Regions from separate parts of the Mucilaginibacter sp. P4_C11 genome, predicted to be linked through region 3. Evidence: riboswitches for the same ligand, from Rfam matches in the RefSeq annotation. Region 3 holds a riboswitch; each other region holds the start of a gene.

Region 1 (2,205 bases), on a different contig from region 3:
TTTGCAATAGCGGCTGTTTCCGGGGCCGGTTCGGCAATAAGCTCATCTAATAATTTATTAAATTTCTTCTCGTAATCCTCGTGGTACTTACCTGTCACGGTGCCCGTATAACCGGTATATATCTCCCTTACATCGCCTTTTCTATCAATGATGATGGTAGTTGGGAAGGCAATGAATTTATTCAAAGCAGGCAACTTTTGCGATACCAGTTTTTTATCGGCCAGCCCTCCAAAAGCGATATCATAATTGATTTCGTATTTTTCTTTCAGCTTGCCCAAGGTATATTTGGCATATTCCAGGCTGTCCTTCTGTTCAAAACCTAATGCAATGGCTTCTACACCGCGCTGATGGTTTTTATTGAACCATGGGGATAGAAACACGGTTTGATCAGTACAGTTAGGGCACCAGGTACCTATAATCTCTACAATTACTACTTTACCTTTGTATTTGTTATCACTCAAGGAAACCTGTTTGCCATCGATACCGGGGAATGAGAAATCAAGTTTTTTATAGCCTTCTTTTAAAAATGTGAGTTTGTAAGGATCAGGTAATTCAACCTCTGTTTTTTTGGCGGCATCAAATTTCAGGTTTTTATAGATGCCAAAACCTTCTTCGCCGCTGATGGAGCCATCGGCATTGATCTTACCTTTTATAATGAACGGACTTGGGCCGGTAAAGCCGCTTAGCGCAAACTCATCGCCTTGTACGGTACCTTCCAGTTCGCGGGTGTCACCAACAACGGTCATTACCACACCGGTAAGCTTGTTCCCTTTTTGTTTCAATAAGGCTATAGATGCAGGAACGGCCTCTTTACTGTATGTTTTGATTTCCCATTTACCGGTCAGGTCGGCTTTAGGGGCTACATCTTTGCCGGGTTCTACAAAGCGGTAGGTTTTACCATATTCTGCAGTAAATGGTAATGAGTTGCCCCTGAAACCCGGTACCAGGCTACGGTATTCGCCGGTTAACGAGCCATCATCCTGAATTTTGGCTACCAGCGCGGCATCATAGGTATTCATTTTGATATATACAGAATCCGTACCAATTGATTTCACATGAAAATTATCTCTGCGGGAGCCGTTGATGAGTGTGAAAACAGCATGCTCGGCATCCTTTCCCTTCAGCTCGAAATTAAAAGGCACCTTTGATTCGCTTACGGTAAATTCGCCGCGCCATTTTCCTTCTTTTATAAATTTAGGCTTTGGGGTTGCATGGGCCGATAACACGCTTACCCCGCTGAGCAATAAAGCGGCAGATAGCAGCCTTGTTTTGGTTAAGTAGTTTGTAGTTTTCATTTTGTATAAGTTTTAATTGTTGTTAATTGATGCGATGCCGGAAATTTGGGCATAGGTTATCCATTGGGCTTTACAGCCTTTGAAAAAACACTATAAATTTTTAGGGTATCCGGCTGTTAAAACCAGAAAACGTACTGAACCAGGCAACAACATCGTTTGATGGCCGCGGGTTGTAGCTGTGGGTAATGGCTATTAAGTGTGTTCATGACTGTTAGTTAATTTATATTCCGGCGGCATAATTGCTATCGGAAAAAGTTTAGCACTTATTTCAGACTGCTGAAAAGTTGCTATAAGATCATCGAGACTTCCTCTCCCTTATTCTTTATAAATCAACTAATTAATGGTGGGGTTAATTAGAATGGTGTAAAGATAACAACAAATATGATAAATACAATAAAATCTATAGATTTAGTAGAATATTTTTAAGTTTTGTATGTCTTTTTTAATTTTTTCTTGTAAAACGATAAACATCCTGGACTGTACAGCACACGCCTGAATTACCACCATAGCAAAGCAACGCACTTAGTACAGCCAGGATGTATATCTTGCTCAATATTTTTTAAACCTGGAATGTAAAGCGTTAGCAATTATGGTAACAACAGCCAGGGGTGCCACCATGCTGTTTTCGGGCTTTTGTAAATAAAGTAAACTTTGGTTTCATGGTATTAGTTTTATTAATAATGATAACGCGTTTAAAAACGATTACCATTTTAACAGACCGACTGGTGGCTATCGTGCTGCTTTGTATATGATTTGGCTTATATTATATTTTTATTTTACAGGTACACTAAATTCTACATCGTCTGGCGGTAAACATTGCTTATCGCTGCATACCATAAAGTTCACGGTACCACTAACGGATGCCTGCCCGGATTTAAGCTTTACTTTTTGCTGAAATATAACAGACTTT
Region 2 (2,205 bases), on a different contig from region 3:
CCATTACAAGATAATAGCCGTAGGTAGTCCCGGAAAAAGGTGTCATTAAAAACCGTAGCTGTTTATTTTTCGAGACAATTTTAACACTGTCGTTTAGTGGTTTTGACATCCCATCATAGTTAAAATAGACCGGTTCAGAATGTGTTTCCTGCTTAAATTTAAATAAAGGAGAACATATTTTTTTATACCTGGCATTTAGGAGGGCGTTATACGGTATGCCGGCATCTAACTTATAACTTATCAACGAATCTTTAAAAAATATAAACTGATAACCTATTCGCAGGTAGTCTGATTCATAAATCCTTGAGACCTCAGAATACCCAAAGCCAATATCCTCCATTGCATGTTTTGACGTAATAAGCAGATTGAGCACCCCCGCGGGATTTGTTTTATAGGTATCAGCCAGTTTTCTGATAAAAAGAGAATCAGCAGTAACAACCTGTTGGTTTACGTTTTCTACTTTTTCCCTCTCCTGCCCAAACATCATGGTTGTTGAACAGCAAATGAAAATTACAAAAGCGAAAAACTTATTCATGCAATGGTTTATTGGCGATACAAGATAATAAAATTTGGCATTTAAAAACAATCCTTCGCCACGGTCTATGCCCTCTCAGACCGCTATTCCAGATGTTGTCGCTTGGATTAGATAATTCGACTACTAATCGGAAAGATGCCTGTGAGGATACAGGCATCGGAGCAACAACAAAGATTTTGACACAAAAACCTTTTACCTTTCGCCTTTTACCTTTACTCTTCGCCTCTTAATAAAAATAAAATTTGGTATTTAAATAAATATCCGCTTATCTTTGGGACATTATTTGGTAGCGATACCATAGTCAATCAATTCTCCGCATAGTTCGGGTATTGATTTATAAAGAAGCGGCGAGAGATCAGGCTCAATGACCCGCTGGCAACCCTTCAGTTTTGAAGAAGGTGCCAATTCCTGTCCCGGCAAATAACACCGGGGGATATAAATTTATAGCCATGAAAAGTTTAATTACAATTACTACAAGCAACATTTTTAATACCCAAAACATTAACATACAACGCATTAGCCCAATTATCGGCTGCATTTGTATGTGTTGCTGCTGTTGATGCTTTAATACGTTCATTTTTCAATCCCTGAAAACATACGTGTTGTAAAACTGGTAAACATTTTATCAGCTTGTCAAAAATCCATCTAAACAACAAAATTTAATTATAACCTTTTAAAAATCTACAACTATGTCAGCCTTAAAATTCGAAACCTTACAATTACACGCCGGCCAGGAAGTTGACCCTACTACAGGTTCACGCGCGGTACCACTTTATCAAACTACATCGTACGTATTTAAAAACGCCGAGCATGGCGCCAACCTGTTTGCCCTTAAAGAGTTTGGCAATATTTATACCCGTTTGATGAACCCCACTACCGATGTGTTTGAAAAACGCATTGCCGCTTTAGAAGGTGGCGTTGCGGCTTTAGCCACCGCATCGGGTCAGGCCGCCCAGTTTATAGCGTTAAATAACATCTTACAAGTCGGCGATAATTTTGTGACCTCACCATTTTTATATGGCGGCACTTATAATCAGTTTAAAGTTGCGTTTAAACGCTTAGGCATTGATGTTCGTTTTGCCAAAGACGACACCGCCGAAAGCCTTGAAGCTTTAATAGATGATAAAACCAAGGCCATTTACCTGGAAACTATAGGTAACCCTGGCTTTACAATTGCCGATTTTGATAAAGTTGGCGCATTGGCCAAAAAGCACGATCTGCCGCTGATTGTTGATAATACTTTTGGAGCAGGCGGCTATTTGTTCCGTCCGTTGGAGCATGGCGCAAGCGTGGTGGTACAATCAACCACCAAATGGATTGGCGGTCATGGTACCAGCATTGGTGGCGTTATTGTTGATGGCGGCAACTACAACTGGGGCAACGGCAAGTTTCCGCAGTTCACCGAGCCTTCTGAAGGTTACCACGGGTTGGTTTTTGCCGATGTATTTGGCATTGGCGGTCCGTTTGGCAACATTCAGTTTATTATTCGTGCCCGTGTAGAAGGCTTGCGCGATTTTGGCCCTTCGCAATCGCCATTTAATTCATGGCTGAATATACAGGGACTGGAAACACTATCATTACGGGTGCAACGCCATGTAGATAATACACTGGAACTGGCTAAATGGCTTGACCAGCATCCGCAGGTAGCATCAGTAAACTATCCGGGATTA
Region 3 (2,205 bases):
CATTACCGCTTTCGAATCAATCATGCCCTCGTCCATGTTGATGTCGATAACCTGGGCACCGCCCTCTACCTGTTGCAGGGCAACGGCCAAGGCGGCTTCATAATCTTCAGATAAAATAAGTTTCGAGAATTTTGGCGAACCGGTGATATTGGTACGCTCGCCCACATTTACAAATATGCTGTCGGGCTTTATGGTAACCGCTTCCAGGCCGCTCAGGCGCAGGTCGGGTTCAATTTCGGGGATAAGTCTTGGGGGATATTTGGCCGCTTTATCGGCTATGCATTTGATGTGTTCCGGTGTGGTGCCACAACAACCACCCACAATATTAACCAACCCGGCTTTAATAAAATCATCAACCTGGTGCGCGGTTTCATGCGCGGTTTCGTCGTACTGGCCAAACTCGTTTGGTAAACCAGCGTTAGGATATGCAGAGATAAATACGTTTGCCTTTTCAGAAAGTTCGGCCAAATGCGGCCTCATTTCTTTGGCACCCAAAGCGCAGTTTAAGCCCACTGAAAGCAGGTTGGCATGGCGTATCGAGTTCCAGAAAGCTTCAACAGTTTGCCCCGATAAGGTACGACCAGAGGCATCGGTAATAGTACCGGAGATCATGATAGGCAAATGCTTGCCCGACTCATGGGCGTATCTATTGATAGCGAACAAGGCCGCTTTGGCGTTCAAGGTATCAAATATGGTTTCAACCAATAATAAATCCGATCCGCCATCAACCAGGCCACGTACCTGGTCGTAATAGGCATTGGCCAAATCATCAAAGGTAACGGCGCGGTAACCAGGGTCGTTAACATCTGGCGACAAGGACGCTGTACGATTGGTTGGCCCAACGGCACCCGCCACAAAACGCGGCTTTGATGGATTTTTTTGATTGTATTCGTCGGCCACTTCGCGGGCAATACGCGCGCCTTCGTAGCTAAGTTCGTAGGCCAGCTCTTCCAGCTTATAATCGGCCAGTGAAATAATTTGTGTGCTGAAGGTATTGGTCTCGATGATATCGGCACCGGCATCCAAATACTCGGCATGAATGGCCTTGATGATATCCGGGCGTGTAATATTCAAAAGGTCATTATTCCCCTGTAGATCGCTGATGTGATCTTTAAACCTTTCACCACGAAAATCCTTCTCGGTAAGCTGGTACCGCTGTATCATGGTACCCATAGCCCCGTCAATTACAAGGATGCGTTTTTCTAATTCTTTTCTAATGTCCATGGTTAGTATCAAGTAGTTAGTATCAAGTATCAAGTACGGAAACTCCGGCCCATGATTTTTAATTAGATCAACACAAAAAAATCTTGCTACTTGATACTAACTACTTGCTACTAAAAAAAGCTTACATCGAAAAGTCGGGTGTTCAATTGACTTTCGCTTATCTTTCCAGGGGCTGTTTAGCCGGCCGGGTAGAATGTAGCACCTTGTGAAGCACAGGTTGCTAAGACATCGCAGGGTCTAATCCCTCCGTCTTTCTCCATAAGCACTGCAAAGGTGCATAATAAAGCCGTAAAATGCAATAGTTTATATGCCCGGCTATGTGTACGCTAAGTAAATTTATGTGTACAAAAAAAGCTGCCTTTGCGGGGCAGCTTTTAAATAATAAATATTGGTTGCTTTATTACCTTCTTCTGCCAAATAAACGCAGAATCATCAGGAAAAGGTTAATGAAATCAAGGTATAAGGTTAAGCCACCCAATAGCGCCATTTTTCCCGCAGAAGCATCGCCATATTCAAGGCCTGCACCAATACGTTTTAATTTTTGCACATCGTAGGCGGTTAAGCCAACAAATACCGCAATACCAATATAGCTAATAATGTATTGCAATTGACTGCTGCCTATAAACATGTTGAATACTGATGCGATGATTATTCCAATTAACCCCATCATCATTAACGAGCCAAACTTGGTTAAATCGGTATTGGTTGTATAACCGGCAATTGCCATTATCCCAAAAACAAGCGATGCTGTAACAAATACGCCGATTACGGAGCCGGTGGTGTAAACAATGAGTATATAGCTTAAGCTGATACCCATTACCGCCGAGAAAGCTACAAATAGCAAGGCCGCCATAGCATATGAAAGGCGCTGAAAGCCAAAAGAAATGATTAAAACAAATGCCAGCGGCGCAAACATTACTAATGTGCCTAAGCCGGTATTACGCCCGGTTTCCGGATCTCTGAGCGTTTCATATAGAGCTT
Region 4 (2,205 bases), on a different contig from region 3:
CCATCGGCGCCGGTTTGTGCACCATTAGTGGTGCCTTTTACAGCTACACTTACACCTGGTAAGGGCAAGCCATCGGATTTAGCGGTTACCGTGCCGCTTATTTTAACAGATTGCGCCGCAACTGTTTGGATGAGAAAAAATGGCAACAGGAGTGCCAGTAGAAATTTGTAATTTTTTAACATGATGGTTAATGATTAATAGTTTTTATTGCCGGTATAGCAAAGCCGGTCATCAGCATTTTGGGCATAGCAATGCCTGCTGTTGAATTTATAGTACCGGTAAATTGATTGTTGATTGTGTTGGTTATAAGCAGAGGCGGCCAGCTGCAGCAGGGGACCCGTGGCTAATAACCGTTGCCTTTATTTAACAGCAACAACGCATACCCTGCATATAAAGGTAAACAGAAGCGGAGGAGAATGAGACGAATTTACTGGCAGGGGATACGCTTGGAAAAGGTGTTCTTGTTGTTTTCATAACAATTTGATATATAGATAGTAGTATTAAGTAGATAGTGCCGTTTTGACTCAAAATATAAGAATTTGACTAAAGAGGTTTTTGAAACCCGAAACTTTGAGCTTTATGCCTTCTGCTTTAAGCTTTTAATTAGTTTACAGATGCAGTTTTATTGTTAACCAGCGCATCAACCACTTTTAGCATCGATGCAAATTCCTGGGTATCATAAAGGCGGGTGAGGTATACAATTTTGCCGTCTTTGTCAATAACCACGTTGCGGGTTACACCGCTTTTTTTGTTGGCAAAGCGCCCGAAAATATCGGCACCAGGATCAAGCGCCAGCGGATAGCTGATGTTCATTTCCTGCTGAAAATGTTGCACTTTTTCAAGCGGTTCGTCCCTATCAACGCCGATAAGTACCAGGCCTTTGTTCTTATAAGCCTGCCATAAATCTCTTTCAAGATGAGGCATTTCCTGGCGGCATACGCTGCACCAGCTTGCGGTAAATTGCAGGATAACTATCTTACCCCGAAGCTGTTTTAGTGAAGTTTGGGTGCCATCGGCCAGTACCAGTTTAAAATCATCGGGCGCTTGCTCGCCGGTTTTAACAATATAACCCCGGTCAATTGATGCAGGCAGGGGAGCAGGCGTTGTGGTTTGCGCAACGGCCAAATAGCTGGTTATTAACAAGGAGCAGGTGATGAGTAGCTGTTTAATTTTCATAACGTAAATTTTTAACTGCGTTTTTATAATGCAGGGTTAAAAGCACTGGAATTTAAATAAACAAGAAATTTGGGCGATAACGATATGATGGCACAGCTATATAGCTGTAAGTAACGTAACATACATTATCTTTTCCGCCACTTAAATGGCGAACAGGAATTAGCACCTTTATAACAATTGGGCTTACAGGTTGCTAAGACATCACAGGGCCTTTCCCTCCGTCTTTCTTGATAATTAAATTAAAGAACTGTTTAGTGATGCAAATATATAATATATTCTACTAAATACATAGACATTATATAATTTAATTGTCATGAAATGACAGGCGGGTATTGAACGCTGGTCATGACTCACCATGACTAAGCTACCGGCCTACTCCGGTTCATGCTGCTGCAAAAGGGGTAACCCCAATTTTGTTTAATTGGTCCTATATGCGATATCCGGGTGAAAAATTAAACATATAAAACAAGTACCTGATTTACGGAGGAAAGTAAGGCCATGTAAAACTGCGAGTTACAGGTTTTTTGAAAAAAAATGTGAGAGATTGAAAAGAAATTCTATCTTTGCATTCCGTTTCGAAAAGCACTCGTAGCTCAATTGGATAGAGCGTCTGACTACGGATCAGAAGGTTAGGGGTTCGACTCCCTTCGAGTGCACATATAATTTGCCTTTAAATGGGTTTAATCCATACAGGTACAAAGTTAATCCTAAGCCTTTCTGTGTTGTACCGAAAGGCTTTTAATTTATAACGAGCATGCTAAACCTGGTATTGTTTGGTCCTCCCGGAGCCGGGAAAGGGACTCAGTCACAAAAGCTTATTGAACAATATGGATTGATCCATTTATCAACCGGCGATCTTTTACGTGGCGAAATTGCACAAGGAACAGAACTTGGGTTAGAGGCAAAGAAGTTGATGGATGATGGCAAGTTGGTTCCTGACGCGGTTGTAATTGGTATGATCAGCAATAAGCTGGATAGCAATAAAGACGGTAAGGGTTTCATTTTTGATGGTTTCCCCCGCACGGTTGC

Evidence for each region. A riboswitch is a leader RNA that binds a small molecule or an ion and turns the genes downstream of it on or off. The one in region 3 is predicted to bind S-adenosylmethionine.
Region 1: another riboswitch for S-adenosylmethionine. It lies ahead of AC1DU2_RS09375 (peroxiredoxin family protein); the one in region 3 lies ahead of metH (methionine synthase).
Region 2: another riboswitch for S-adenosylmethionine. It lies ahead of AC1DU2_RS23495 (O-acetylhomoserine aminocarboxypropyltransferase/cysteine synthase family protein); the one in region 3 lies ahead of metH (methionine synthase).
Region 4: another riboswitch for S-adenosylmethionine. It lies ahead of AC1DU2_RS01695 (peroxiredoxin family protein); the one in region 3 lies ahead of metH (methionine synthase).

What each region holds. Positions count from the first base shown of each region.
Region 1 is NZ_JBFUIA010000008.1:77,101-79,305, forward strand. Features, by position in the region: gene AC1DU2_RS09375 (peroxiredoxin family protein) at 1-1,295, opposite strand, end outside; SAM riboswitch class I at 1,513-1,626, opposite strand; gene AC1DU2_RS09380 (protein-disulfide reductase DsbD domain-containing protein) at 2,067-2,205, opposite strand, start outside.
Region 2 is NZ_JBFUIA010000030.1:17,913-20,117, forward strand. Features, by position in the region: gene AC1DU2_RS23490 (hypothetical protein) at 1-535, opposite strand, end outside; SAM riboswitch class I at 867-977, shown strand; gene AC1DU2_RS23495 (O-acetylhomoserine aminocarboxypropyltransferase/cysteine synthase family protein) at 1,225-2,205, shown strand, end outside.
Region 3 is NZ_JBFUIA010000019.1:126,037-128,241, forward strand. Features, by position in the region: gene metH (methionine synthase) at 1-1,224, opposite strand, end outside; SAM riboswitch class I at 1,379-1,489, opposite strand; gene AC1DU2_RS18415 (Bax inhibitor-1/YccA family protein) at 1,625-2,205, opposite strand, start outside.
Region 4 is NZ_JBFUIA010000001.1:378,164-380,368, reverse strand. Features, by position in the region: gene AC1DU2_RS01700 (SusC/RagA family TonB-linked outer membrane protein) at 1-182, opposite strand, end outside; gene AC1DU2_RS01695 (peroxiredoxin family protein) at 604-1,176, opposite strand; SAM riboswitch class I at 1,299-1,413, opposite strand; tRNA gene AC1DU2_RS01690 (tRNA-Arg) at 1,759-1,832, shown strand; gene AC1DU2_RS01685 (adenylate kinase) at 1,931-2,205, shown strand, end outside.